3 regions of the Spongiibacter sp. IMCC21906 genome follow, and region 3 is predicted to be linked to each of the others. Evidence: predicted binding sites of a transcription regulator. Region 3 holds the regulator's gene; each other region holds the start of a gene.
The links. The regulator sigma-54, encoded in region 3, starts transcription at its own class of promoters, with help from an activator protein. The targets are predictions, from matches to a motif close to TGGCACANNNNTTGCNNT.

Region 1: the regulator sigma-54 is predicted to act here: its motif matches at 4,553-4,570, upstream of IMCC21906_RS00960 (urease accessory protein UreD).
Region 2: the regulator sigma-54 is predicted to act here: its motif matches at 8,562-8,579, upstream of glnL (nitrogen regulation protein NR(II)).

Annotation. Positions count from the first base shown of each region.
Region 1 covers NZ_CP011477.1:215,612-225,897, forward strand. Annotated here, with positions in the region: gene ureC (urease subunit alpha) at 714-2,417, opposite strand; gene IMCC21906_RS00950 (urease subunit beta) at 2,414-2,743, opposite strand; gene IMCC21906_RS00955 (urease subunit gamma) at 2,759-3,061, opposite strand; gene IMCC21906_RS00960 (urease accessory protein UreD) at 3,596-4,492, opposite strand; gene IMCC21906_RS00965 (accessory factor UbiK family protein) at 4,687-4,956, shown strand; gene IMCC21906_RS00970 (YifB family Mg chelatase-like AAA ATPase) at 5,011-6,501, shown strand; gene IMCC21906_RS00975 (transposase) at 6,670-7,122, shown strand; gene rep (DNA helicase Rep) at 7,538-9,547, shown strand; gene IMCC21906_RS00985 (trypsin-like peptidase domain-containing protein) at 9,577-10,286, opposite strand, start outside.
Region 2 covers NZ_CP011477.1:876,541-886,826, reverse strand. Annotated here, with positions in the region: gene pip (prolyl aminopeptidase) at 1-160, opposite strand, end outside; gene typA (translational GTPase TypA) at 235-2,046, opposite strand; gene IMCC21906_RS04095 (sodium-dependent transporter) at 2,262-3,602, shown strand; gene IMCC21906_RS04090 (hypothetical protein) at 3,658-4,119, shown strand; gene IMCC21906_RS16215 (thioesterase family protein) at 4,130-4,564, opposite strand; gene thiI (tRNA uracil 4-sulfurtransferase ThiI) at 4,561-6,015, opposite strand; gene glnA (glutamate--ammonia ligase) at 6,347-7,753, shown strand; gene IMCC21906_RS04070 (DUF4124 domain-containing protein) at 7,892-8,389, shown strand; gene glnL (nitrogen regulation protein NR(II)) at 8,611-9,687, shown strand; gene ntrC (nitrogen regulation protein NR(I)) at 9,684-10,286, shown strand, end outside.
Region 3 covers NZ_CP011477.1:1,262,411-1,272,696, forward strand. Annotated here, with positions in the region: gene IMCC21906_RS05760 (YhdP family protein) at 1-1,751, shown strand, start outside; gene yjgA (ribosome biogenesis factor YjgA) at 1,809-2,321, opposite strand; gene mgtE (magnesium transporter) at 2,334-3,692, opposite strand; gene IMCC21906_RS05775 (HPr family phosphocarrier protein) at 3,980-4,249, opposite strand; gene rapZ (RNase adapter RapZ) at 4,260-5,117, opposite strand; gene IMCC21906_RS05785 (PTS sugar transporter subunit IIA) at 5,119-5,568, opposite strand; gene hpf (ribosome hibernation-promoting factor, HPF/YfiA family) at 5,602-5,889, opposite strand; gene IMCC21906_RS05795 (RNA polymerase factor sigma-54) at 5,968-7,476, opposite strand; gene lptB (LPS export ABC transporter ATP-binding protein) at 7,644-8,369, opposite strand; gene lptA (lipopolysaccharide transport periplasmic protein LptA) at 8,369-9,010, opposite strand; gene lptC (LPS export ABC transporter periplasmic protein LptC) at 8,997-9,572, opposite strand; gene IMCC21906_RS05815 (HAD family hydrolase) at 9,572-10,093, opposite strand; gene IMCC21906_RS05820 (KpsF/GutQ family sugar-phosphate isomerase) at 10,107-10,286, opposite strand, start outside.

The sequences.
Region 1 (10,286 bases), 1.0 Mb from region 3:
TCACTCCGCCCTGTAGGAGCGGGCGCCGACCGCGACAGAATCGACCTCAATCCGTGCAAACCTCTTTCGGCCTCAGCGCGGCCTCCTACAAACCCATTACCCCACCTGTAGGAGCGGGCGCCGACCGCGACAGAATTTACCTCAAGCCCTGCCAACCCCTTCGGCCTCGGCGCGGCCTCCTACAAACCCATCACCCCGCCTTGTAGGAGCGGGCGCCGACCGCGACAGAATCGACCTCAATCCATGCCAACCCCTTCGGCCTCGGCGCGGCCTCCTACAAACCCATCACCCCACCTGTAGGAGCGGGCGCCGACCGCGACAGAATCGACCTCAATCCCTGCCTACCCCTTCGGCCTCGGCGCGGCCTCCTACAAACCCATTACCTCACCCTGTAGGAGCGGGCGCCGACCGCGACAGAATCGACCTCGATCCATACAAACCCCTTCAGCCTCGGCGCGGCCTCCTGCAACCCCATCACGCCGCCTGTAGGAGCGGGCGCTGACCGCGACAGAATTTACCTCAAGCCCTGCCAACCCCTTCGGCCTCGGCGCGGCCTCCTACAAACCCATCACCCCGCCTTGTAGGAGCGGGCGCCGACCGCGACAGAATCGTCCTCGATCCGTGCAAATCTCTTTCGGCCTCAGCGCGGCCTCCTACAAACCCATCACCCTCCCCTGTAGGAGCGGGCGCTGACCGCGACGTTCTCCCCAACATTAAAACAAGCAATAACGCTGCGCTAATGGCAACTCGGTTGCGGGTTCGCAGGTGAGCACCACACCGTCTGCTTTCACTTCATAGGTATTGGTATCCACTTCCATTACCGGCTGATAATCGTTGAGGACCATGTCGGCTTTAGTAATATTGCGGCAATTTTTAACGGCGACCAGCGGCCGCTGTAAACCCAGCGTTTCAGCCAAATTCGACGCCAGCGCCGCCTGGCTGACAAAGCTCACCGAGGTAGCCGTACAGGCTTTACCAAAGGCACCAAACATCGGCCGGTAATGCACCGGCTGCGGGGTGGGAATGGAGGCATTGGGGTCACCCATCGGCGCGGCGGCAATCATACCGCCCTTGATAATCATTGATGGTTTTATGCCAAAGAACATCGGCTTCCACAGTACCAAGTCCGCTAATTTCCCCACTTCAATCGAGCCGACTTCATGAGCCAGACCCTGGGTAATCGCCGGGTTAATGGTGTATTTGGCAATATAGCGCCGGGCGCGAAAATTATCGCTGTACGCCGAATCTTCAGGCAGCGGTCCCCGTTGCACTTTCATTTTGTGGGCGGTTTGCCACGTCCGGCAAACCACTTCACCCACCCGCCCCATGGCTTGAGAATCTGACGAGATCATTGAGAAAGCACCGAGGTCGTGGAGAATATCCTCTGCAGCAATGGTCTCTTTACGAATCCGCGAGTCGGCAAAGGCCACATCCTCAGGAATATTGGGATCAAGATGGTGGCAGACCATCAACATATCCAAGTGTTCGTCCACGGTGTTGATAGTATAAGGGCGGGTGGGATTGGTGGATGACGGTAAAACATTGGCGCTACCACAAGCCTTGATGATATCTGGCGCATGACCACCCCCGGCACCCTCGGTATGGTAGGTGTGAATAGTGCGCCCTTTAAACGCCGCCAACGTGTCCTCTACAAAGCCAGATTCATTCAAGGTGTCAGTATGAATCGCGACCTGCACGTCGTACTTTTCGGCCACACTCAAGCAACAGTCGATGGACGCTGGCGTCGTACCCCAGTCCTCATGAAGCTTAAGCCCCATCACCCCCGCTTTAACCTGCTCTTCCAGCGATTCGGGAAGACTGGCATTACCTTTACCCAAAAAGCCCAGGTTCATGGGAAAACTTTCAGCGGCCTGCAACATTTTGCCAATATGCCACGGTCCCGGTGTACAGGTGGTGGCATTGGTACCCGTGGCCGGACCAGTGCCACCACCAATCATGGTGGTCACACCGCTCATCAAGGCCTCTTCAATCTGCTGGGGACAAATAAAATGAATATGGGCGTCAATGGCACCGGCCGTCAGGATTTGCCCTTCACCGGCGATCACCTCGGTACCGGGGCCAATAATAATGGTCACATCCGGCTGAATATCCGGATTACCGGCCTTGCCAATCGCCGTGATACGCCCCGCTTTGATGGCTACGTCGGCCTTGACGACGCCCCAGTGATCCAAGATCAAGGCATTGGTAATCACCGTATCTGGGGTATGGGCACTGCCCAGCTGGCCTTGCCCCATGCCGTCGCGAATCACTTTGCCACCGCCAAACTTCACTTCTTCGCCGTAGGTAGTAAAGTCCTTCTCCACCTCAATCCATAGCGCCGTGTCGCCCAGGCGGACCCGATCGCCCACAGTTGGGCCATACATATCCGCGTAGGCGCGGCGGTCTATTTTGCTCATGATTTACCTCCAGCCTGACCATCCAACGGCCCCATCACATCGCCGCGAAAACCGTAAATTCGGCGCTCGCCGCTTAGCGCCACCAGCTCTACCTCACGACTTTGGCCGGGCTCAAACCGCACGGCTGTACCTGCGGCAATATTCAAACGAAAACCTTTGGCGGCCTCGCGATCAAACTGCAGTGCTAAATTGGTTTCATAAAAATGATAATGCGACCCCACCTGAATAGGCCGGTCACCACTGTTAGTCACCTCAACAATAAGGGTTTGCCGACCGACATTAAGTTCTATCTCGCCCTTGGCAACGTCAACTTCTCCGGGAATCATGGTGTTTATCTCCCTTTAAACAATGGGGTTGTGGACGGTGACCAGCTTGGTGCCGTCGGGAAAGGTAGCCTCGACCTGCACCTCATGAATCATCTCTGCCACACCGTCCATCACATCCTCCCGCCCGAGCACCTGCTTGCCTGCGCTCATCATTTGCGCCACGCTTTTGCCTTCACGGGCACCTTCCATCACCTCGGCAGTGATCAAGGCAATGGCTTCCGGGTAGTTCAATTTTAAACCCTTAGCCTTGCGCCGTTCGGCTAACAAGGCTGCCGTAAAAATCAGCAACTTATCTTTGTCTCTGGGACTTAATTCCATCGTTGTGCTTCCATTTTGTTGTCTTCGTCATAGTAGCCAGCACCGACCACGATATTCTTCACCAAAACCCATCGGCCTCAGCGCGGCCTCCTACAAACTCGGCATTGCCTCTAATCCCGTAGGAGCGGGCGCCGACCGCGACATTCTTCACCAAAACCCATCGGCCTCAGCGCGGCCTCCTACAAACTCGGCATTGCCTCTAATCCCGTAGGAGCGGGCGCCGACCACGATATTCTTCACCAAAACCCATCGGCCTCGGCGCGGCCTCCTACAAACCCGGCATTACCTCTAACCCTGTAGGAGCGGGCACCGACCGCGAGACCTCGATCCGCGCAAACCTCTTTCGGCCTCAGCGCGGCCTCCTACAAACTCATCACCCCACCTGTAGGAGCGGGCGCCGACCGCGACAGAATCGACCTCGATCCGTGCAAACCTCTTTCGGCCTCAGCGCGGCCTCCTACAAACCCGGCATTGCCTCTAATCCCGTAGGAGCGGGCGCCGACCGCGATGGATCAACACCCCACAGGCCAGGCCTTAGGTATTCCAAATTCTCGGTCGACAGGCTTCGCGACCATTCAACAACGGCCGCAACTGCCCCCATAAATATTCAAAGCCTTTGCGACAATGCTCCGGCGAGTTGCCAAGATAGCGGGCCATAAACACATCTCGACGTTGAGACAAACCCCACTCAGCCTGGCATTTGTCAAAATAAGGCTGCGCCGCCAAACCCTCTCGCAATACGTCCAAGGTGGCCCGGTCGGCCTCAAGCGTGGCAAACAGGCTGCCGCTCACCCAGCGATTCGCCATTCCCCAATTCGCGCGAAGCATATCGCTACCGCCTTCCCATAGGGTGCGCTCGTTCAGCAAAGGTCGGCCATCGCGCAGGATAGTAAATCTTTGCAGGCAACGCCCTGCGTCAAATGACTCACCACTGGCCCGACGACCCAGTACCACGATATCCCAAGCCAGTAATTTTGCATTACCGCTGAGGTGAAAATCATTGCGCAATTCAGCTTCAGCACCGTCAAAAATAATGGTTTCTTGGGGCAGCCATTCCAGACAAGCATCGCTGCTAATATGCGCGGTAATGCCTTGGAGCTGGGCCGTTTTCTGTTTGTCGCTTTTATAGGCCTTGCCCGCCGAAGGTGTGGTTAACAAAGCTTCGGCGCCAGTGCCCAGATCGATAGCCACCTGCAATTCATCTCCTGGCACCATGCCGCCAGGGGGGTGCAATAAATACACATGGCAACACTCACCTTCGGGATAAAAGGGTCGCTGAATACGCAGTGGCCCTTTATGCAAGACATGACGAATATCAGTTCGTCCAGGCCCCTTTAGCAGCTCCAGCTCAATAGCTGCTGACCAAGACCGGGCAATCTTGTCTGACTGCTGGCCAGCCACATCGGCGACGACTGCATAGGGAATGTTCAAGTAAAATCCTTCTTTTCATTGTCATCCAGAAGCAATATGCCCCCAAACTATAGCGGCGAAAAAGCAATATCTATACCAGCAAAATTGAACTGGCTGCTCTAAAAAGAATACAACAGTAAATGCCTTGCTGCTTTTGCGCTACACTTAGAACCAAGATACAGCCCCTACCACCAAAGCATTGAGTTAGTGGATTTATGAGTAAACCCGATTTTTTTAGTCAGCTTGCCGAACAGGCAAACCGCATCATTAAAGACGGCCCAGACATTCAGCAAGATATTGAGGAAAAGATTAAAGTACTGCTGCAAAGCAGATTACGCAAAATGGATATCGTCTCCAGAGATGAGTTTGATGCTCAGCTGGCCGTACTCAACCGAACCCGCGCCAAGCTGGAGGCCATGGAAGTGCAGCTGGCCGAACTAAGCCGCCAACTGGAAGCCTTGGAAAACAACAAAAGCGCCGACTAAGGCCTGCTACACCACACTAAAAATTCGCCACGGCCAAAACTCAAGGATGAGTCTATGCCCCTCGCCACTGTTTTTAGCCGAGCCAAGCTCGGCGTTAAAGCGCCATTGGTTACGGTAGAAGTCCACCTCTCATCGGGCTTACCGGCCTTCCATATTGTCGGCTTGCCAGAGGCCACGGTCAGAGAAAGCCGCGACCGGGTGCGCTCCGCACTCATTAACTCCCGTTTTGACTTTCCCGTCAGCCGCATCACCGTCAACCTGGCCCCAGCAGACCTGCCCAAAGAAGGTGGCCGCTTTGACCTGCCCATTGCCATTGGCATTTTGCTGGCGTCAGCTCAAATTCCCGTCAAGGCTGTTGATGGTTACGAATTTATTGGTGAACTGGGACTCAGTGGCGAGTTGCGCGCCGTAGATGCCGCGCTACCCGCCGCCGTGCAGACCCACCACGTTAACAAGGTGCTCATCCTCCCCGCCAGCAACGCAGGCTTGGCCGCCATTGTCGATAGCCAGCACCTCCGAGAAGCTCAATCCCTACTTGACGTTGTCGCACACCTACAAGGACAGAGCAGTCTGCCCTTTGGCTCCGATGCGCCTCCCGGCACAGGCACAACCAAAACCATCGACTACCCCGATCTTAGCGATGTATTGGGCCAGCAAACCGCCAAACGCGCACTGGAAATTGCCGCCGCTGGAGGCCACAGCCTGTTGCTAAGCGGCCCTCCCGGAACCGGCAAAACGCTGCTGGCCAATCGACTGGCCGGTATTTTGCCGCCCTTAAATGAGCAGGAAGAACGGGATATCGCTATTGTGCAGTCCATTGCAGGCAAGCCATTAAACCTACACCGCCCCTTTCGGGCGCCCCACCACACCGCCTCTGCGGTAGCGTTGGTTGGCGGCGGCAGTCAGCCGCGACCCGGCGAAATTAGCTTGGCGCACGGCGGCATTTTATTTTTAGATGAGCTGCCCGAATACCCACGCAAAGTACTAGAAGTGCTACGAGAACCTTTGGAGTCTGGCGAGGTGATGATTTCCCGCGCTGCGCAACAGCTGACGTTTCCTGCAAGATTCCAACTCGTCGCAGCGATGAACCCCTGCCCCTGTGGCTACGACGGTGACCCCACTCAAGACTGCCGCTGTACCCCGGACCAAATACAACGGTATCGGCAAAAAATCTCCGGGCCTTTACTAGACCGTATCGATCTGCGCATCACCGTGCCTCGACTACCACCAGGCGTATTGCAGTCCCTCTCAGCTGGCGAAAGCAGCGCCATGGTGCGAGAGCGGGTTTGCGCCGCAAGAGCACTACAGCTAATACGCAGCGGCGACTGCAATGCCAATTTAAGCGCAACCGAAGTGCGTCAGCACTGCGTACTTGGCCAGCAATGCAAAGAGCTAATGGTAAAAGCTGAGCAGCGTTTGGGCTTAAGTGCCCGGGCCCACCATCGCATTATCAAAATTGCCCGAACCATTGCCGACCTCGCCAGTGAACCGAAAATCACGCTGCCCCACCTACAAGAGGCCATTGCTTATAGGGGCGACTTCTAACCCCCTGCAAGTCTCGGTCAGCGCCCGATCTTACAAAGCGGGGAGTCGATGTGTAGGCGGCCACGCCGAGGCCGAAAGCGGGATAGCATAAATTGAGCGCAGTCAACGCTCTACTAAAACCCACCGAAGGTGGCCTACAACATTGTGTGAACCAAGGAAGGCGAGCAAATGACATATCAAGCCCACAGCAAAAATCTCCGCCAGGGCCGCCGCTCCTTCCCCGGACAAATCTATTTAATTACCACCTGCACCGAGCATCGGCGCCATTACTTTAGCAATTTATGGGTCGGACGCTGTGTGGTTAACGCTCTACGAGACGCTCAGTACGCGTCCACTCTGGCCTTTGTGGTCATGCCTGATCATCTACATTGGTTGATGGCCTTAGAGGATAAGTCGAATTTGTCCCAAACCGTACAATTCGTCAAAACCCATGCTGCCCGCCAATGTAATCGACTTATTGGGCGCACAGGCAAACTCTGGCAATCGGGGTTTCATGACCACGCCCTGCGGCGAGATGAAGATATTCAAGCCTGTGCTCGTTATATCATTGCCAACCCACTGCGAGCCGGTTTGGTGAAAGAAATTGGCCATTACCCACTTTGGGATGCCGTGTACTTTTAGACCTTTGTCGTCGCGGTCAGCGCCCGCTCCCACACAGGGGGGGGCAACATGTAGGAGACCGCGCTGAGGCCGAAGGGGTTGGCATGGATCGAGGTCAATTCTATCGCGGTCGGCGCCCGCTCCTACAGGCGGGGTGAGGGGGCTGTAGGAGGCTGCGCTGAGGCCGAAGGGGTTGGCATGGATCGAGGTCAATTCTATCGCGGTCGGCGCCCGCTCCTACAGGCGGGGTGATGGGGCTGTAGGAGGCCGAAAGCGGGATGGCACAGATCCAGGGAAGTTCTATCGCGGTTAGTGCTCGCTCCTGCAATGAACAAGAAATGGCCGTTGATGAATTTTCAACGTCAATGGTTCTTCCGCTTTGCTGCCGCTGCTACAATACCCGCCCCTCCAGTTTGATTTCGGAAGCCCCCCAGGCGTGAGTAAGCTCAACGACAGACAGCGCGAAGCCGTTCACTATATTGATGGACCACTTTTGGTATTAGCTGGCGCTGGCAGCGGCAAAACTAGCGTGATCACCCGCAAAATGGCTTATCTCATTGAGAAGTGTGGTATTCCTGCCCGCCATATTGCTGCGGTGACATTTACCAATAAGGCCGCAAGAGAAATGAAGGAGCGGGTCTCGCAGTTGGTAAAAGGCCAGGCGGCAAAAGGCTTAACGGTATCGACTTTTCACAATCTAGGCATGAATATTCTGCGCAAGGAATATCGTGCGCTGAACTACAAATCGGGCTTTTCTATTTTCGACAGCCAGGATGCCCAGGCGCTGATTCGCGACCTGCTCATGCAAGAGCATGGCGGAGAAACTGACAAAGCAGAATTAATCCAAAGCCGCATCTCCAACTGGAAGAATGATTTCATCCTGCCTGAGCATGCCATCCAACTGGCAGAAAGCCCCGCCGATATGCTCTGCGCCCAAGCTTATGCTCGCTATCAAAACGCCTTAAAGGCCTATAATGCCCTCGATTTTGATGATCTCATTATGCTGCCGGCCCAGTTATTTGATGACCGGCCGGATATTCTCGACAAATGGCAGCAGAAAATTCGCTATATGCTGGTAGACGAATATCAGGATACCAATACCTCCCAATACCGCTTGATCAAACAGTTAGTTGGCAACCGCCAAGGCTTAACCGTGGTGGGGGATGACGACCAATCCATCTACGCTTGGCGTGGTGCCAAACCGGAAAATTTGTCGTTACTGGGCAAAGACTACCCCCATTTAAAAGTGGTGATGCTGGAACAAAACTACCGCTCCACCGCCCGCATACTCAAAGCGGCCAATGTGGTGATTGCCAACAACCCTCACGAATTAAACAAAGCCTTATGGTCCGAGCTGGGTTACGGTGATCCCATCCGCATCATTAAATGTCGCAACGAAGATGCCGAATGCGAGCGCGTCGTCACTGAAATTCTCAGCCATAAAATAGCGAGCCAGCAAGGCCGATTTGGTAACTACGCGGTGCTTTATCGGGGCAACCACCAATCAAGATTGCTAGAACTAAAGCTGCAGGCCCACCAAATTCCTTACAAACTGAGTGGTGGCACGTCCTTTTTTGGCCGCAACGAAATTAAAGACATCATGGCCTACCTGCGACTCATCATTAACCAAAGTGATGACAATGCCTTTCTGCGCATAATCAATGTACCTCGCCGAAAAATCGGCACCAGCACCTTGGAATCATTGGGACGTTATGCAACCGAGAGAGAAATCAGTCTTTATAGCGCCTGCGAAGAATTTGGCCTTGCCCAGCAGCTCCCCGAGGCGGCGCTAAAACGACTTCAGGAATTTACCCAATGGCTGGATAAACTGCGTCGCCGTTGCTATGAAGATGACGCCATTACGGCCATTCGTCAGCTTTGCAATGATATTAATTACCTCGACTGGCTGATTCAAAACAGTTCATCCGTAGCCGTGGCAGAAAGACGCATGGCCAACGTCACTACGCTGATTGACTCACTGGAAAAAAACCTGAAAAACGATGAAGAAAACGCCGGCTTTGAAAATGCCATCAGCCGTTTAGTCTTGCGAGATTTATTAGAACGGCAAGAAGACGAGCAAGAAAGCCCCGACCAGGTTCAGCTAATGACGCTGCACGCCGCAAAGGGTTTGGAGTTTCCCTATGTGTTTATGATTGGCATGGAAGAGGGTTTACTCCCCCATCAAAACAGCATTGACGACGGCATGGTCGAAGAAGAGCGACGGCTTTGTTACGTTGGCATTACCCGCGCCCAAAAAGTATTAACACTGAGCTATTGTGCAAAACGTAAAAGCTTTGGGCAATTTACCAGCTGCGAACCCAGCCGCTTTTTAGACGAATTACCCAAAGACGATGTGGAGTGGGAAGGCCGAGGTGACAACAACCCCGCTGTAAACCAAAAAAAGGCCGACCAAACCTTGGCCAGCCTCAAGAGTATGTTTGATTGACCTCTGCGATTACCTGCTTCTGCTGAAACTCATAACAGCGGTCGCGTAAAATCAGCCCAGGTCAGCAAGGATACACCGGGCTGAATAAAGCCATTGTCTTTGGCGTATTGCAATGCCATATCCAGATTCACGGCCCCTCCCCGAACCGGAGGCGACAATAAGTTATCGGTACCAAAGACCAGACCAAAGGTATTGATAACCGCCAATGCCCGACCATCACCGGTTAACACTGGACCACCGCTATCACCCGGTGCCACCAACCCATCTAACAGCAGGTCGTAAGACCAGCCATTGCCTAATACATCAACAATCTCGCCCTGACGCACGACCAATGGATCCGCATCTAATGTGGCAGAAGATCGGCCATAGATCAGCACAGGATCACCGACACTGGCCACGCCAGAAAATAAAGAAATAGGACCACCCACAGAAAATACGGCGGGATGAATATTGGCAATATCATCTGGGTGCAATTTCACCAGCGCGAAATCATTAAACTGACAGGTATTAGACCCCGGTTGCTCCCCCGCCTGCTGCATGGCACTCCAACTGGAATACGCCAACTCAGCTGGCTGGCTCGCATTTTCGACAATGACCTGATCAAAGCCAATTGCCAGATTAGCCGTCTCACAGGGGTCAATCCCGGCATTGGTGTCGAGGCTGAAGCAGTGGGCCGCTACCCCGAGGTAAACCGTCTCGTCGTTAAGCGCAAATAAAAAATTACTGGTGCATTGAGATC
Region 2 (10,286 bases), 390 kb from region 3:
ATCGGGCTTTAGGGCTTAGCCCGGCACCGGGGCCGCCATGAAGAAATACAACCGGAATACCGTCGGGATTGCCCGCCTCTTCCACATATAAAATATGGGGAGGCTCAACGGCCATATGGTGACTGCGGAAAGGCTTGATGTCGGGGTATAGAGCCTGCATATCTCAATCTCCTCACTGCGCACTATCTGAGTGTAGCGCAGTGAGGAAACTTCGTCCCGAAGGAATAGCGGTGCTTACTTATTACCAGCGCGCTTGCGCTCGTTTTCGGTCAGCAGCTTTTTGCGTAGACGAATGCTTTTTGGGGTCACTTCTACCAACTCATCGTCTTCAATAAACTCCAGTGCCTGCTCTAGCGTGTGGCGCACTGGGGGCGACAGGGTCAGAGCATCATCCGTACCAGAAGCACGAACGTTAGTCAGCTGCTTGGCCTTGGTGGGGTTAACCACCAAGTCGTTAGAGCGCGAATGCAAGCCAATAATTTGACCTTCGTAAATTTCTTCAGCATGGCCCAGGAACAAACGACCACGATCCTGAAGATTAAACAGACCATAGGCCAGGGTTTTACCCTTCACCATTGACACCAATACCCCGTTTTGGCGACCGGCCATCTCACCCATCTTCACTTCACCATAGTGATCAAAGACGGTAGTCATAATGCCGCTACCCGACGTGAGCGTGAGGAAATGGCCACGGAAACCAATAAGCCCCCGCGCAGGCGCCATAAACTCCAGTTTAACCCGGCCTTTGCCATCGGGTTCCATATTGGTCAGCTCAGCCTTACGCAGACCAAGCTCTTCCATCACCGAACCCTGATGCTGTTCTTCCACATCGATAACGACTTGCTCGTAAGGCTCCATCATGACGCCGTCGATTTCTTTTTGAACCACTTCCGGCCGGGACACACCTAGCTCAAAGCCTTCACGGCGCATGGTTTCAATCAAAACCGACAGGTGGAGCTCACCACGACCAGACACTTTAAACTTATCAGGGCTATCACCCTGCACAACCCGCAACGCGACATTGTGAATCAACTCTTGATCCAGGCGCTCACGGATATTTCGCGAAGTGACGTACTTACCTTCCAAACCAGCGAAAGGCGAATCGTTAACCTGGAAAGTCATGCTAACAGTGGGCTCGTCCACCGTCAGCGGTGGCAATGCCTCGGGGGTAGTCTGGGCACAGACGGTGTCGGAAATATTCAGACCTTCGATACCGGTGATACAAACAATATCACCCGCTTCGGCTTTCTCGACCTCAACCCGCTCCAGGCCGTGATAGCCCATCACCGTCAATACCCGGCCCTTACGCTGTTTGCCATCGGCACCGACGATAACAACCTGCTCGTTGGGCTTCATCGAACCACGGGTAATACGGCCGAGACCAATAACACCAACATAGCTATTGTAGTCCAATGCCGAAATCTGCATTTGCAGAGGACCGTCTCCGTCCACCTGTGGCGAGGGGACTTTGTCTATGATCATTTCAAGCAGCGGCGTCATATCCTCTGCCAGCTGGTCCGCTTCCGGCCCGGCTACGCCGTTCAGTGCCGAGGCGTAAATAATCGGAAAATCTAACTGCTCGTCGGTGGCACCAAGACGATCAAACAGATCAAACACCTGATCGATAACCCAGTCTGGACGGGCACCGGGGCGATCAACTTTGTTAACGACCAAAATAGGTTTAAGGCCACTCTCAAAAGCTTTTTGAGTTACAAAGCGCGTTTGGGGCATGGGGCCGTCAACGGCATCGACCAGCAGTAGCACGCTGTCTACCATAGACATAACCCGCTCGACCTCGCCACCAAAGTCGGCGTGTCCTGGGGTATCTACGATATTAATACGGTAGCCATTCCAACGAATGGCGGTGTTTTTCGCCAGAATGGTTATTCCCCGCTCTTTCTCCTGATCGTTGGAGTCCATGATGCGCTCGGCATCCTGGTTGCGGCGGTCTAGGGTGCCCGACTGGCTAAGCAGTTTATCGACCAGAGTAGTTTTACCGTGGTCAACGTGGGCAATAATAGCGATATTGCGCAGGTCATCAATCATGGGGAAGAACATCGTTGGAGAAATTGGGCGCGCAGTATACACCAGCCACTAAGTAAGGTCTCGTTTTAAACGCCCGAAATACCCGCTCACTATGGCGCAATCAAGAATTAACCACCGCACGGGACAGCCGACATTTGGGCATCAATGGGAATATCGCTACAATCGCAACAGACAGGGGCCTACCCCACACCAACAAAAGGGACCGCTTACCCACCATGAATCAGCCCGCGCCTGTTACCTGGAAATCTCGTTGGACCTTTATTCTCGCCGCTACCGGCTCTGCCGTAGGCTTAGGCAACATCTGGAAGTTTCCCTATATTACCGGCGAAAACGGCGGCGGCGCCTTTGTACTGGTTTACCTTGCCTGCATTTTGCTCATCGGCATACCGGTCATGATTGCCGAAATTATGGTGGGCAGAACAGGCCGTAGCGACCCGATTCACAGCATGCTTGCATTGAGCCGCGAATCAGGCGGCACGAAAGTGTGGGGACTTGTCGGCGGCATCGGCATGATTGCCGGCTTGATGATTATGATGTTTTACAGTGTCGTGGCGGGCTGGGCACTGGAATATGTATTCCAAAGCGTCTCTGGCAACTATCACGGTGCCGACCCCGCGCAAATAGAGGCCCATTTCAACGAGTTGCTTACCAGCGACTCCCAACAACTTATCTGGCACAGCCTGTTCAGCTTTATCACCGCCACCGTTGTCGCCGCTGGCGTGGCCAAAGGCATTGGCAAGGCGGTAGAAATTCTTATGCCGCTGTTATTTCTGTTTCTGATTATTTTAGTGGGCTACAGCGCCATTAACGGTGATTTCAGCGCTGGCCTGCACTTTATGTTCGACACTGACTTCAGCCGCTTAAGCGGAGACGCCATTCTGATCGCCATGGGCCACGCTTTTTTCACCCTGAGTTTAGGCATGGGTGCCATCATGGCATACGGCGCTTACTTTCCCGGCCACGCCTCAATCGGCAAAACCGTCATGACCATTGCCGTGCTGGATACTGTCATTGCCTTGCTGGCCGGCATGGCCATGTTTCCGCTGGTTTTTGCCAACGGACTGACACCGGGGCAAGGGCCAGGATTGATGTTTGTGACACTGCCAGTAGCCTTTTCCAATATGACCGGCGGCGTGTTTTTTGGCAGTTTGTTTTTTGCCCTGGTCAGCATTGCCGCACTAAGTTCGTCCATTTCATTGATCGAGCCCGGCGTCGCCTGGCTGGAAAAACAAAACATCAATCGGCGCCTATCCACCTACGGGCTGGGACTGATTGCCTGGGTAGGCGGGGTTGCTTCGATTCATTACAGCGCAGTATTTGATGCACTGGATTACATAACAGCCAACATTATGCTGCCACTGGGCGGCTTGCTTATTGCCTTATTTGTCGGTTGGCGACTGGACCCAAAACGCGTTTTGGATGAAACCGGCATGGCCAACGGGCCCCTCTTTTCAGCGTGGCGTTTTGTGCTGCGGTTTATTGCCCCATTTGGCATTCTGGTGGTTTTCCTGCATAGTCTCGGCCTTTTTAGCGCTCTGCAAGCGCTCTTTGATTAGGGCCGATTCATCTAAAGCAACAACACTTTCATCGACCAAAAACAACGAGATCAACGTGAAAAATATTAGCCTGCGGATTTTTGTGATTGCCAGCTTAGTGTTGTTTGGCAGCCTGTATTACTACAGCGGAGAAGTACAAGATCACTACCAAGACAACGCCAGCCAATACTTGGATTTAGCGTTAACCGAGATTTCGCGCTGGGATGCAGAAGTGCTTAAAGACCAGTTAGCCCGCGAGGCCAAGGCCCAAGTCAGCGATGAGCAATTGCAAACCCTCATGGATCACTACCGTCATTTAGGTCGCTATCAAAGTATGGACTCGCCGCAGCTATCACGACTCAGCGCCGCACTATCGATATTTAGCGACCAAGCCAAACTGAGCTATAGCAGCCGGGTAAGCTTTAGCGAGGGCAGCGCCATCATGACCGCTACCCTGACAGTAGAAAACCAGCGCTTTAAGCTCTACAACTTTAGCCTTGGGCAGAGTGAAGCGAGCAAAAACAAGACCGAAAGTTAAGACGAATGGATTATTCTGGCCGCAAATGTCGGCCTAACAATTCTCGCATAGCATCGCTTATACGCTCAGGTTTATGATCTTCCAGTCTGACCCACACCAAACTTGCAGGCCCCTCGGCGACTAATTCTCCGCTATCTTTTGCAAACAGCTGCTGATGCAGACGAAAACTGCTATTACCGACATGACTGACATAGGCCAGCGCACTCAATGCTTCTGGGTGATGATGCTCGCGGCGAAAATCCAAACCCACGTTCACCATCAACATGACGTAGGCGACATCGTTGCTTAAAGCGCGTAGATAGTCAGCACTGCTCATCCATTTAACCCGGGCTTCTTCCAGGTAGCGAAAATACTGAACGTGATTGATATGCCCCAAGGGGTCGGCATCAAACCAGCGCGGCTCGATAGTAAATTCAAATAAGGGGGTAATATTCTGATCAGTCATGATGGACGGTACACCTTAATATTTTCAAATCCCTGCTCCATTAAATGGGCGGCGTGAAGACGACTCATCACCCCCTTGTCGCAGTAAAGCTGATAGATTTTTGTGCGATCCAGGGAGGCCGCCCGCCGGTGCAGCTCGTAAAAGGGAATCTCCGCCACATCAGCCTGAGCCACCGCTAAGGGTTGCCGCTCAATCTCATCGGGATGACGCACATCGATAATCACTGCACCAGGTAAGGGGATCGGCAACACTTCAACCTCTGTGCGAGCAAATTCTTCATCGACAAGGGCATCAATATTAATCAAGCGCGCAGAAGAGACTGCTTTTTCTAACACAGTAAAATCAAACAACGCCTCCTGTGCCGCAATCTTCTCGGGCTTGGCCTTGGTCGTTGGCTTAACCGATATCACCCCGCAGTATTCGGGCATATTAGCCGCAAATTCCTCGGTACCAATCTGCGCCGCTATTTTGATGATATCCAGTTTATCCATGGTAATTAATGGCCGCAGCACCAAGGTGTCGGTAACGCTGTCGATCACGCTCAAATTGGTCAGCGTCTGACTCGACACCTGCGCCACGCTCTCCCCGGTCACCAATGCCGGCACTTCCAACTGCGCGGCGAGCTCGGAGGCCGCCCGCAACATCATGCGCTTCAGTATCACCCCCATTTGCGAGTTCTCGACGTTCTTTAAAATTTCCGCCACCACATCTTCAAAGGGCACAGAGATGAATTTGACGCGATGAGATGCCCCAAATTTTTGCCAAAGATACAATGCCACCTCTTGCACGCCCATCTCGTGTTCACGACCGCCCAGATTAAAAAAGCAATAATGGGTTCGCAAACCCCGCTTCATGGTCATGTAACTCGACACGGTGGAATCAAAGCCCCCGGAGAGCAGCGACATAACCGAATCGACACTGCCCATGGGAAAGCCGCCCAGCCCTTCATGACGACGGCGAATAACATAGAGCTGGTCCTTACGTATCTCCAGTCGTACCGTGATATCAGGCTTGCTGAGGCTTACCCCCCCGGTCTCACAAAACTGAAATAAACCGCCGCCAACATAGCGCTCAACATCCCCAGAGCCAAAGTCGTGCTGACCGCTGCGCTTGCAGCGCACCACAAAGGTTTTCCCTTTTAAACTCTCACCTACTGCCGCCTTGGTATGCTGATAAATCTCGTCCAAATCTCCCAGCGGATGCTCAACCACTTCTAAAAAATGGGCGATGCCGGAGGTATTCCTTAATACTTCAACCATCGATTGAACAATTCCGACCTCCTCCACCCGGGTTTCAACAATGATGCGATCCCACTCCCGAATAACCTGCACCTGGGGATCCAGCGGCTTCAGCAATTTACGCAGATTATCTTTAAGCTGCTGAGTGAAGCGTTTTCGCACAGGCTTACTTTTAATAATAATTTCAGGAAACAGCTTTACGATGAACTTCATTAACGCACCGGAGGGAATGATAAAAACAGCGCCGCATTATACCGACTTTGAATGCCCCAGTCAGAAACAAACATACCGCACCAAAACTGAACACAAAAACCCAGAATCGCACCAAAAAGGGTCTCAAGCTAATATTTATTGCGCGCTTTTTACGCATAACTAGCAAAACCCCCTAAAAACAACGCATAATAACGCTCAGTTTAATGGCACGCATTTTGCTGTAATGCAGGTCACACAAAAGGCCGCTATGCTGGCCCCGTGCAATGAGAATATAATCGCAAAATTCGGGCCTACCGATTCTAAAAATACTCTCTTTTGGAGGACATAACGAATGTCAGAGAAAACTCTGAAGCTAATCGCCGATAATGATGTTAAATGGGCTGACCTGCGCTTCACCGACACCAAGGGTAAAGAACAGCACGTCACCATGCCTGTTGGCGAAATTGACGAAGGCTTCTTTGAAGATGGCAAAATGTTTGACGGCTCGTCTATCGCTGGCTGGAAAGGCATTAACGAATCAGACATGATTTTGATGCCAGACGACGAAGCCTCGGTACTCGACCCCTTCACCGAAGAAGTCACCATTATTATCCGTTGCGGTATCGTTGAGCCCACCACCATGCAGGGCTACAACCGCGACCCTCGCTCCATTGCTCAGCGCGCTGAAGATTACATGCGCTCTACCGGCATTGCCGACAACGTATTGTTTGGACCCGAGCCCGAATTCTTCGTATTTGACGATGTAAAATGGAAAATCGGCATGGAAGGCGCCAGCTACGCTATTGCTTCTGACGAAGCTGCGTGGAAATCAGGCGACAACTTTGAAGAAGGCAACATCGGTCACCGCCCCGGCGTTAAAGGCGGTTACTTCCCCGTTCCGCCAGTAGACAGCCTGCACGATCTGCGTGCCGCCATGTGTAACGCCATGACCGACATGGGACTGGACATTGAAGTACATCACCACGAAGTGGGTACTGCGGGCCAGTGTGAAATCGGTGTTGGCCCCAACACGGGCGTGAAAAAAGCGGACGAAGTACAGATTCTTAAGTACTGCGTACACAACGTTGCACACGCTTACGGCAAAACAGCGACCTTCATGCCCAAGCCTGTCGTTGGCGACAACGGTAGCGGCATGCACGTTCACCAGTCTTTGAGCAAGGACGGTCAGAACCTGTTTACCGGTGACGTTTACGGCGGCCTGTCTGAAACAGCCTTGTTCTACATTGGCGGTATCATCAAGCACGCTCGCGCAATCAACGCATTTACCAACGCGTCTACCAACTCGTACAAACGCCTGGTTCCCGGCTTTGAAGCACCCGTTATGCTGGCCTACTCGGCTCGCAACCGCTCCGCTTCTATTCGGATTCCTTTCATCAGCAACCCTAAAGCTCGCCGCGTAGAAGTTCGCTTCCCAGATGCGTCAGCTAACCCATACCTGGCCTTCGCCTGTATGCTGATGGCCGGCCTGGACGGCATCCAGAACAAGATCCACCCCGGCGATGCTGCCGACAAAGATCTTTACGACCTGCCTGCAGAAGAAGCAGCTAACATTCCAACCGTTGCCTCTAGCCTGGACATGGCTCTGCAAGCACTGGATGCTGACCGCGCCTTCTTGACAGCTGGCGGCGTATTTGACGACGACATGATCGATGCTTACATCGACCTGAAATCTCAAGAAATCGAGCGCCTGAACATGACAACTCACCCGGTTGAGTTTGATATGTACTACAGCGTGTAACTCTCCCACAAGGGTCTTTTAAGCCCGCTCTATGGCGGGCTTTTTTGTGCCTGAAATTTGCCTTGCAAGATCACCATCAGGCAAGAAATACTAGTAACATCTCAACCACAGCCAACACGGCCCTGCCCGGACAAACGCATGCACTTAGTCACTATCCTCGGGATTTTCAGCCTTCTACTCTCTGCCAGTGTTAGCGCAGAAATCTACCGCTCCGTAGACAAACACGGTAATCCCGTTTTTAGCGACACCAAAGCCAAAAATGCGGTTGCTATCGATATTCCAGACACCAACACAAGCCCGGCAGTCGAGACCCCGCCTCCCCCAAAAAACAAGCGTCCCGCTGTTTCGGAGGACATACCCAACTTAAGCATCCGCCACCCGAAAGACGGACAAATTTTAGCTAATGGCTTAATCGGCACTCAAGTTAAAGTCGCCCTGAGCAAACCACTGCCGAAAGACTTTCAAATTAAAATAAGCCTAGACGGTCAGGTACTTGCCTCAGGACGACAAACTCACATCGACATCCCACAATTAAGCCGCGGCCCCCATCACATAAAAGTCCAGCTGATTGACGAGAAAAACAGGTCGATTGGCAGCGACAGCATTCGAATCATGGTTTACTGGCCCAACAATTAAGCATAGGCGCGCACCACCCTTCTTCTTCGTGCACCAAACTTGCGCACTCTCGCGTATACTGCCTTGCCAAGGCTGATAAAAAGCCGACCAAGCACATCGCACCAGGCCGCACCATTATGGGACTTCAGCGCATTTGCAGACTTTATCTCAACACCAACAAATGCCCCCGGCTTGGCCTGGAAATTGCTAAACCTGAACATAATGAAAGCACTGGCGACCCTATGCCCCCGAATAACATTCACCACCACATTCTGGACAACCTCAAAACAGCAATTCTGCTGGTTGAGCCTAATCTGACGGTGAGCTATATCAATCCGGCGGCAGAATCATTGCTAGCCGTATCGGATCAACGCATACACGGCGAAGCTATTACGCGCTTATTTCACGAACAAGAAGACACGCTAGTCAAACTCCTGGATGCCATCAACAACTGCGAAGCTTATACCAAGCGCGAAACCGTGCTGACACTTCGCTCTGGCGCAGAAATTACCGTCGACTATGCCGTAACCCCTGTATTAGAAGGCCAGCGCACCTCCTTGATTATTGAGCTACAACCCCTAGACAGACTGCTGCGTATTAGCCGCGAAGAAGGCCTGCTCTCTTCTCAGCAAAACAGCCAAGCTTTGATTCGCGGCATCGCCCACGAAGTCAAAAATCCCCTGGGGGGCCTGCGGGGCGCAGCTCAATTGCTGGCCCGAGAACTCAGCGAACCCAAGCTCCACGACTACACCAACATCATCATTGAAGAAGCTGACCGGTTACGCAACTTAGTCGATACCATGCTTGGCCCCCACAAAGCGCCAGAGAAACAAGACACGAATATTCACGAAGTAATAGAACGCGTGCGTCAACTGGTAGAAGCCGAAAGCGATGGGGGTATTCGGGTCATACGCGACTACGATCCCAGCATTCCCGATGTATTGGGCGACCGAGAACAACTTATTCAGGCTTTTCTCAACGTTATGCGCAATGCCCAGCAAGCGCTGGGACAAGATCCCCCCGAAGACGATGAACCCACTATTGTGATTCGCAGTCGCAGCATGCGCCAGTTCACCATTGGCTCACATCGCTACCGACTCGTCTCCAGAGTAGACATTATCGACAACGGCCCAGGCATTCCTGAAGACCTACGCGCCTCGATCTTCCTGCCTATGGTCAGCGGCCGAGCTCAAGGCTCGGGGTTAGGCTTATCCATCGCCCAATCAATTTTGAATCATCACAACGGATTAATAGAGTGTAATAGCGAACCCGGGCGCACGGAGTTCTCGTTGTTTATACCTTTGGAGCAAGCATCATGAGCGAAACCCATGTAGTTTGGATTGCAGACGATGACCGATCAATTCGCTGGGTGCTAGAGAAAGCATTAAACCAAGCAAGCATTGTTACCCGCAGCTTCGAAAACGGCGACGCCCTGTTGAGCGAGCTGCAAGGCGAAGTGCCCGATGCCATCATTAGCGATATTCGCATGCCGGGCATAGACGGACTACAGTTGCTGTCCCGGATCAACGAAATCCACCCCGATGTACCGGTTATTATCACTACCGCCCACTCCGACCTGGACAGTGCCGTAGCGTCTTATCAAGGCGGCGCCTTTGAATACCTGCCCAAACCCTTTGATGTAGATGACGCGGTGGCCACCACCCAGCGGGCATTGCAACACGCCAACAAAAACAAAAATCTCCTGCCAGAAGAACCGCCACTGGAAAGCACTGAAATCATCGGTGAAGCCCCAGCCATGCAAGAAGTTTTTCGGGCCATAGGTAGACTGTCACAATCCAACATCACCGTGCTGATCAACGGCGAATCCGGCACGGGTAAAGAGCTGGTCGCCCAAGCACTGCATCGCCACAGCCCCCGCGCCAGCAAACCCTTTATTGCACTAAACATGGCCGCCATC
Region 3 (10,286 bases):
TATTTAGCGATAACTTACAGGCCAACTTATTCGGCAAAGCATTTACCGTGGGAGTCAGTCAGCAGGGGACTACAGTCCAGGTTGATGGCCATGGTCGGGTGGCAGCGGTCGATTTGCGACGCTGGTTGAACTTGTCGGTATTGGACGTACTTCAGGGTGAAACCGCGGTTGATATGCGCATTGTGGCAGGTGGCGATACGGCTGCGGATAGCACGGGCGGAGAGGTGTCGAGCCTTGTTTTTCACTCGAATATGAAAGGCCTGTCACTGTTATTACCCCAGCCTTTGTTTAAACCTGAGGAACAGCTTCGTGAACTAAGTGTTGCAATGCCCCTGCAGGCGAACTCAGCGGAAAACAACATCACCATCACGTTGCAGAACTCGGCGCAGTTGGCCTTAACGCTAAGGGACGGAAAGCTGCTGGGTGGCCATGTTGAGCTGGGGAGCAATGCACTGGCGGAGGCCCAGCGGGGACGGTTTTTGGTAGCGGGTCAGTTGGATTTTGCGGCGCTATCTCAGTGGCAAATGGCCATGGAGCGCTATTTATCCAACGACGGTGAAGCATTAAATAATAATGCAAAAGCATCCGGGTTTGATTTGCCGGTACGTTTAGAGCGACTTCAATTGCAAGAGTTAGAGGCTTTTGGGCGTGTCTTTCACTATGTCAGTGTGAGTGCCGATATCGTTAATAAGCGTAGTGATATTGAGATTGTCAGTGATGAGTTGGCTGGAAATATTACGATACCGGCTGATACCGCCCGCGCGCCAATGGTATTAGCGTTGGATAAATTGGTATTGCCGTCATTAACCGGCTCGGGCGGCGGTTCTGGCGGCGGTCTTGCTGAACAGGATCCGCGGACATTTCCGTCAATAAGCTTAGATGTGGCTGAACTGGTGGTTGCAGGGGAGCATTGGGGTAGTCTTGGCTTTGATTTACACAGTGATAGCCGGGGGGCGCACTTCCAAAATCTTCGTGGCCGATTGCGGGGTGTTGGTCTTGGGGGTGACGACGATACCGCTAACCGTTTTGATTGGCTTCGTTCGGCAGGCGGTGATTCGTCCCAGTTACAAGGTGTTTTTTCGATAAGGAATTTCGCCTCGGTACTGTCGCAATGGGGATTTCCTAAAGTTATGGAGGCAGAGCGTGCCAGAGTGGATATTGGCCTAGCCTGGCCGGGCGCGCCGGATACTTGGCAGCTGGCGTCAAGTGAAGGCGATGTCGCCTTTGATTTTGATGATGGACGTTTTTTGCGGGCCTCGGATACTGCCAGCGGAGCATTGCGGATATTGAGTATTTTCAATATGGCCAATATTGTCCGCCGGTTGAAGTTTGATTTTCGAGACGTGTTTAGCAGCGGCATTGCTTTTGACAGCATGAGGGGGCAATTATTGATTGCAGATCAGCATCTGAACCTGCAAACCCCGCTTGTGATCAAGGGGCCATCAAGCGCCTTTCAGATGACTGGTTCGGTCGACATGGAAAACGAAGTGCCTGATTTAAGGTTGGTGGCGACTCTGCCAATTGGCAGTAATTTGCCCTGGCTGGCGGCATTAGTGGGAGGCTTGCCCGCAGCGGCGGGAGTCTATGTGGTGAGTAAAGTCTTTGAGGAAGAGGTCGATAGCTTCTCCAGCGCGGTCTACGACATCTCGGGCACATTGCAGAAACCCGAGCTGACCTTTAAGCAGATTTTTGATGTGGAAGACGTGGTACGGGATGAGACCTTGCGCCATAAGCGGGAGGTTACCCGGTAGCGATGTTGACTCTCCGTAAGCGTCGGTACCGGTGCAGTGCTCTCTTAGGTGTTTGGGCTAGTGTTGAGATTGCTCTTCTTGCAGGCTACGAAGATATTTAAAGAGTTTGCGTTTGGCTGCCGGGGGCTTATTGAGGCTGCTTTCTTTGTTGGCTCTAAGAATTAGTTGACGAAGATGTTGGCGGTCAGCTTGGGGATGACGCTCCATGACTTCTTCAACGGCCTGTACGCCCTTATCTACCAAGCGATCCCGCAGCTCTTCTAGTAAGTGAAATTGCCGCGCCAGTTCCTGGTGGCCTCTTTCTCGCTGGGCCAGTGCCTCGCGAATTGGGCTGGCATCAATCAATCGCATTAATTTACCGATGTATTGCATTTGTCGGCGCAGGCCTTCGCGGCTTTTGATGCGTTTAGCGGTGGCAAGGGCTTCTAGCAGGGCTTCATCTTGTATAGGAATTTTTACAAACTCAGCGTCACTCAGATCAATCAGCTCTTTGCCTAATTCTTGCAGCTCAAGCATTTCTTTTTTGATGACGGTTTTACTGGGCTTTTCGGGGGCGAATTCGTCGGTCACGGTCAATCCAAATTAGGCGTAAAAATAGCTGGCTAGGCCGAGAAAAGACAAAAAACCCACTACGTCGGTGACAGTTGTCAGCACCACGCCGCCAGCCAAGGCGGGGTCAATTTTGAGAGACTTCATTGCCAGAGGCAAGAGCGCACCGGCCAATGCCGCCGTAATTAAGTTGATGACAATGGCGGCGGCGATGATGACGCCGATTAAAGGGTCTTTAAACCATAGGGTGGCCGCAATAGCGATGACCACGGCCCATATCAGGCCGTTGATAGCGCCGACCACCAATTCTCGATTAATGAGCCAGCGGCTGTTGTTACGACTGATGTGCCCCAATGCCATACCGCGAATTACGACGGTGAGTGTTTGGGTGCCGGCGACGCCCCCCATGCTGGCAACAATGGGCATGAGTACAGCCAGGGCAACCACTTTTTCAATGGTGCCTTCAAACATATTGATGACGCCTGAGGCGATAAAGGCGGTGATCAGGTTGATGCCCAGCCATACGGCCCGTCGGGGTGCAGTGGTGAGAACGGCGGCAAAGGTGTCTTCGTCTTCGTCCAGACCGGCCATGCTCATCAGTGAGTGGTCGGACTCTTCACGGATAACATCCACCACGTCATCGATGGTAATTCGGCCCAGTAGATAGTGATTGTCATCGACCACTGGTGCCGATACCCAGTCGTGACGTTGGAAAAGGGTGGCGACTTGGGGTGAAGGTAGGGTGGCGTTAATGGGCTCTACCTCGGTGTCCATAATCTCTCGAACGGTGACATTGAGGTCTGAGACGAGTAGTTTGCGCAGCGACAGCACACCAATGTATTGGTCGTTGCGGTTTACGACAATTAAGCTGTCCGTCATTTCGGGCAGCTGTTCGTGGCGACGTAAATAGCGCAGTGCCACATCCAGCGTAATATTGGGCCGCACGGTGATGGTGTCGGTGTTCATTAGACCACCGGCACTGTCCTCGTCGTAGGACAGGACTTGCTCTACCCGGAGCCGGTCTTGGTGGTCCATCGACTCCAGTACTTCCCGGATAATACGATCGGGGAGCTGCTGGAGAATGTCGGCAATGTCATCGGCTTCCAGGCCTTCGGTAATAGCCGCGACTTCTTCGGCATCCATCTGCCGCAAAAATTGACTCTGCACCTCGTCGTTGAGGTACTGGAGAATATCCCCTTCGTTTTCGGCATCCACCAGCTGCCACAGCAGTGCGCGGACGGTCTGCGGGGTAGATTCGATAAGGTGGGCGGCGTCGGCGGGGGGCAGGCCATTGATCATGCGCCGAATTTGCAAAAAGCCGCCGGTTCCAATTGCGTCATTTAGCGCTTGGAGTTGCTCTTCTGAGTGGTGTTTTTCAGCACTGGCAGCCATGAATCTCTCTGTGCAGACGAGGGGCGAGAGGGCCTCGCCAATACAGCGAGGGTCGCAGTTGGCAATTATCCTTTAAAGCGCCTTGGACAACAATCAATGCTGAGTGCGAAAGGAGAGATTTAGGGCGTCGCTAGCTAATTACAAGGAATCTCGGGTGTACGCGGACAAGTTGTTGTGCGAACAACTGTATGCATGCTGCAAGAAGGATGGAATACGGGAGCCGCTAGCCGGGCTTAAGGCTGGCTAAATCTGAGCTGTCAGCGAATTCATTGGCGGTGTCTGAGATTTTATTCGCCTTCATCAAAGCGGTTATTAATGATGTCGGTGATGGCATTGAGGGCTTTTTGCTCATCGGCACCATCACAGCGAATCGTAATGTCACTGCCTTTGGTGGCTGCTAGCATCATTACCGCCATAATACTTTTGCCGTCAACACTGCGGCCGTCTACTTCGGCTTCTACCTTGGCGCTAAACGCGGAAGCCGTGCTGACGAATTTTGCGGCTGCCCGGGCGTGCAGACCAAGTTTGTTAATTATTGTGAGCTTGGTTTCAACCATCGGGTGTCGTCTATAGTTGCAGTTCGCGATGGCGAACTTGAAGGCCGGGGTACTGGCTTTGGAGGGACGAAGCCAGCGTTTCCGCCATGTATACTGAGCGATGTTGGCCGCCTGTGCAACCAATCGCTACGGTGAAGTAGCTGCGATTACTGGCTTCAATTTTAGGAAGCCAGTGTTGCAGATAGCTTAAAATATCGTCATGCATTTTTTGTACGTCTACTTCGTCTTGAAGAAATGCCACGACTTCTGGGTCACGACCCGTTAGCTTGCGCAGGCTCTCGTTCCAGTGGGGGTTGGGGAGCATGCGTAAATCAAATACCAAGTCGGCATCAATGGGCAAGCCGCGCTTAAAACCAAAGGACTTAAGCTGTATGGCGAGTTGCGCGGCATCGGCGCCAAGAATGCGGTCTCGAATGGCGGCTCTGAGGTCGTGAACGGTCATGTCGCTGCTGTCGATGGTCAGCGATGCCTCAACCACAATCGGCTCTAGCAAGATGGCTTCTAATTTTATGGCTTCTGCCAGGGGCAAGGCCTTGCTGGTCAAAGGGTGTCTGCGACGGGTTTCACTAAACCGTTTTATGAGTTTATCTTCAGCGGCATCGAGAAAAACAATGCTGAGTTTGGCGTATTGCCTGACCTGCTCACAAAGGCTTTTAAAACGTTGGAGTTCGGCCTGTGAGTTGCGGGCATCTATACACACGGCCACCTGTTTGTGAGCTTTAAGTGGATTTTGCGACAGCTCTTGCACCAGTGCTGGCAACAGTGACACCGGGAGGTTGTCGATGGCGTAAAAGCCTTCGTCTTCCAGCTGGTGTAGGGCGGTACTTTTGCCCGAACCTGAGCGCCCACTGATGATGATCAGCTGCATATTAGCCCCGGATGGCCTGTTCAAACAGGGTTTGGTCGCTGTCGGCTTGGCGAAGTCGGCTTCTGAAGCTTTCTTCGTTAAAGGCGGCTGCGAGAGACCCCAGCACTTTCACGTGCTCGTCGTGGGCCTCGGCGGGGACGATCAGGGCAAACACTAAATCTACCGGCTGGTCGTCAATAGATTCAAACTCAATAGCTTTGTCGAGTTTTAACAGTATGCCGGTAATGCGTTGGCAGCGGCTGCTGCGGCAGTGGGGGATGGCAACGCCATGACCTATGCCGGTGCTGCCCAAGCGCTCACGGGCGAGCAAGTCATTAAATAACTCACCTTGATCATAATTCGAGTCGTCTTCGCTAATAAATTGAGCCACTTGCTCAAGAAGGCGTTTTTTGCTGTTAACGGACGTACCACAATGGGTACGTCCTTGGCTGAGTATAGAATCGAAGTTCATGATATTCGCTAAATAAGAGGAGGGTTGCCAGTCCTAACGGACCAGGTTCTTTTCCTTGTGTTTTATGAGTTGCCGGTCCAGTTTGTCGGTGAGGCTATCGATCGCGGCATACATGTCTTGTGATTCACTGGTGGCAAAAAGATCCGCGCCGGCAACGTGTACCGTGGCTTCGGCTTTTTGAATCAGTTTTTCTACAGAGAGTGTGACGTCGCTATTGGTTATGTTGTCAAAATGCCTCTGAAGTTTTGAGAGCTTGTTATTGACATAGTCGCGGAGAGCTGGAGTGACGTCTACGTGATGACCACTAACAGTTATTTGCATATTGTTGCTCCTTCATCGCTGTAAGTAACCAGCGCCTCCCGGCGCGTAAGTGACGGTCGTGATGTAAGATCACGGCCACTAAACTAGTCGTTTCCGCTCGTTGGAGGGGGGGATGACTAGCGATTCTCGGTATTTTGCAATGGTTCGGCGTGCCACCTGTATGCCTTGTTCTCCTAACAGCTCGGTGATTTTGCTATCGCTGAGTGGTTTGCGGGGGTTTTCCGCGGCGATTAGCTTTTTAATCAATGCTCGGATCGCTGTCGAGGAGCATTCTCCGCCGGTATCAGTGGAGACATGGCTGGAGAAGAAAAATTTCAGTTCGTAAATGCCTCTAGGCGTATGCATGTATTTTTGGGTAGTGACGCGAGAGATCGTTGACTCATGCATACCCACTGCCTCGGCAATATCATGAAGTACCAATGGCTTCATGGCCTCTTCACCATACTCTAGAAAGCCACGCTGATATTCAACAATCTTGCTGGCCACTTTCATCAATGTTTCATTGCGACTCTGCAGGCTTTTGATAAACCAGCGTGCTTCCTGCAAATTATCACGAATATAGTTGTTATCGCTGCTGTTACTGCTCTGCCGGGCCATAGAGGCGTACTGGGCGTTGATTTGAATCTTGGGGGCAATATCAGGGTTGAGCTCAACTAGCCAGCGGCCTTCTTTTTTACTGACAAAAACGTCAGGCACGACGTATTCGGTTTCGCTGGCACCCACGGCGTCGCCGGGGGTGGGGTTGAGGCTTTGGATAAGCTTGAGAATGTCTTTTAGCTGCTCTTCTTTAATGCGGCAGCGGCGCATGATTTGATTGTAGTCTCGATTGCCAAGTTGGGCCATGTATTGGCCGACTATCAGCATGGCTTCTTCGCGCCACGGGGTGTCGTGGTGGAGCTGCCTTAACTGAATGAGCAGGCATTCTTGTAGGTCTTGGCCGCCAACGCCAGGTGGATCAAAATTTTGAATGAGATGAAGCACGGCTCGTACTTCTTCAATTTCGGCTTCTTCGTTGTTAAAGCTTTCAACTAAGTCTTCTATAGATAGGGTCAAGCGACCCTTTTCATCAATGGCATCAATCAGGGCGTCGGCAATAAGGCGGTCGACTTCGGACAAGCGACTGACATTGAGCTGCCACCGCAGGTGGTCTTGCAGAGAGTCTGAGCTGCCGTGGCGGTAGTCGTTGTTGTAATCGCTGTCGTCTATGGCGCTGGGAGTACTGCTACCACTGCCGCTGCTTTGATAAACGTCATCCCACTGGCTGTCGACTGGGAGGTCTTCGGGAATGTCACTGCGCTCGGCCCAGCTGTCGTCGGCATCGTTATCTGCTGTGGCTGTAGGTTCTTTTGCTTCTGTGTTGGTTTTTTCGGCCGAATCAGTTTCTGGCTTAGAGGGTGTGTTTTGTTGCTGAGATTCGGTGTCTACTCCTTCGTCCTCACTGATTTCCAGTAAGGGGTTCGAGTCCAGTGCAGATTGGATTTCTTGCTGCAAATCGAGGGTAGAAAGCTGAAGTAAACGGATCGCTTGTTGCAGCTGTGGTGTCATGGTCAGCTGCTGGCCAACCTTGAGCTGGAGCGATTGTTTCATAGGCAGTGGCTTCTACAACATGAAAAGGTAACGCGAGTATTTTCTACTCTACCAACGGGTGGTATACCCTCGCAATTCAGGAAATGATTCTGTATTTGCGTACCTTGAGTGTAGTCGCCTCTATTCGAGCCTGCAATACCTGTGCCGAATCAAAATTTTAATGGCGCTTAAAGTGTAAATTTGTCACCTAGGTAAATTTCCCGCACGATCTCGCTGTTTAGCACCGTGTTAGCATCGCCTTCGGCGACGATACGGCCTTCACCAACAATATAGGCTTTTTCACAAATTTGTAGGGTTTCCCGAACATTGTGGTCGGTAATCAATACGCCGATACCTCGTGCCTGCAGATGGCGGATGATTTGTTGAATATCATTCACCGAAATAGGGTCTACCCCGGCAAAGGGCTCATCAAGCAGAATAAAGCTGGGGTCGGTGGCCAGGGCTCTGGCAATTTCCACTCGGCGGCGTTCGCCCCCAGACAGGGTCATCCCTTTTGAGTCGCGGATATGGGTAATGTGAAACTCTTGTAGCAAGGCTTCTAATTTTTCTTTTCGCTGTTTGCGGTTTAGGTCTTTGCGGGTTTCAAGAATGGCCAAAATGTTATCGGCCACGCTAAGCTTGCGAAATATTGAGGCTTCTTGCGGTAGGTAGCCCAGGCCGTGTTTTGCTCGACCATGTACTGACATTGCTGTGAGATTTTTATCATCGAGAGTAATGTGGCCCTGGTCGGCGTTAACGATGCCGACAATCATATAAAAGCAGGTGGTTTTTCCCGCGCCATTGGGGCCTAGCAGCCCAACGATTTCACCGCTGCGAATACTCAATGAGACATCGCGAATAATTTGGCGACCCTTGTAGGCTTTGGCGAGGTTGCTTGCTTTTAATACCGGCATTAGGGGGTCGCTTTGTTACTGTTAGAGGGCGGGGTGCTTGGCTTGTTTGTTTTGGCCGAAGTCTCGTTTTTCTTGGTTGTGCCGGTTTTGCTTGCGGCGTTAGCGTTGTCGTCGGGGTTTTGTGGTTGCAGTGTCATCTTGACCCGGCCATTTTCTGCCGCGCTGCCGCCATCGGCAACGACGGTTTGTTTTTTGCCGCTATAGACGACGCGATCCCCGCTGATTTTTGAGCCTTGATGGGTGATGCTGGCGTTTTTTTGCAACAAAATTTCTTCATCATTAAGCTTGTATTCGACGGTGTTGGCGCTGGCAATGACAACCCCTTCGCCCTCTCGGGGTTGTTGTTCAAATTTAGCGGGGCGGCCGTGGGCGATGACTTTTTCTACTTTGCGATTAGATTCCACTATTACTAGTTTGTCAGCCTCGATTTTGAGTGAGCCCTGAGACATTTTTACGTTGCCGCTGTAAATGCCTTGATTGTTCTCGTAGGTGGCCCGGTCTGAACTGAGGTTAATGGCCTGGTTGCGGTCATCTGGGAGGCAGTAAGCTGTGCCAGCAATACTGAGGAGGATCGCGGTGATGAGCCCTCTTTGAATGTGGCTCAGCATGTCTGTGAATGTTTTGGTTTTAGCGGGGATCATAATGCCCCCGAACGTTGCTCATCAGCTCCACACGTTCTTCTTTAAGGGAGGCATGCATGCCGGTGGCCTTGGTTTCACCGTTGGGTAAAATCAGGGTCAGGGGCTGGTCGGTGCTCACTTCACTGCTTTCCAAATCTATTTTTAGCACGTCAGTTTTAATTTCCGCTTGTCGAATCAACTCTTGGACTAAGACATTTCTGTCCAAGCTCAAAAGCTGACCCGTGCTGCTAAGGTGGCCTTGTTCCGCCGTGGCTGTCCAGGGGCGTTGCTCGGCGATATTCCCTAAATAAAAGGGTTCTTGCAATGTGACTGCGCCGTCTGAAATATATCGCTCTGCCGATTTGGCCTGCCAGCGATAGGCTACGGCGCCATCGGCCCGGTATTTTATCCCTTCTATGCCCTCAAGATACGATTCGACGTCGGGGGCGGGATCGAAGTGCTCCACTATACTTAATTTGCCGCTCTCACTGAACTGGGTGAGGTATAGATAGGTCCCTGCCAATGCGGCTAGCGCAGACAGCACCGACAGGGCAGCCACGTTTATACGTAGGGCTTTCGCCATTAGAGAAACTGCTCCCAGGCTTGATTGAGCTTACCCTGGGCTTTGAGAATGAGCTCGCAAATTTCCCGCACGGCACCGCTGCCGCCAGCCGCATCGGTTTGCCAGTCGGCATGCCGGGCGACAAAGCTATGACCGTTGGCCACGGTGATGCCTAGGCCAGCTTTTATGATGGCCGATAGGTCGGGAAGGTCATCGCCCACATAGGCGATTTCTGCCATTTCTAGCCCCAAGTCGGCGCGCAATTCTTCAAGAGCAACCAGCTTGTCTTCTCGGCCTTGATAGATCAGGTCGATTTTCAATTCGGCGGCGCGCCTTTCTAGCAATGTTGAGCTGCGACCAGTAATGATGGCAGGGCGTATTCCCGCATCTCTCAACAGTTTAATGCCAAGACCGTCTAATATGCTGAAGGCCTTCATTTCTTCGCCGCTATTACCAAAATAGAGGCTGCCGTTGGTCAGTACCCCGTCAACGTCCATGGCGAGAAGCTTTATCTGCCGCGCTTTTTCAATAATGGATTGCATAGGTTTTTCCGTATTAAGCAACACCGGCCTTGAATAGGTCGTGGGTATGGATGACGCCCACGGGGCGGCGCTGCTCGTCTATCGCTATCAAGACAGTGATTTTGTGGTCTTCCATAATGCGTAAAGCTTCTGCCGCCATCGTACCCGGACGAACAGTGAGACCGGCTTTGGTCATGACTTGTTCAATGGGCGC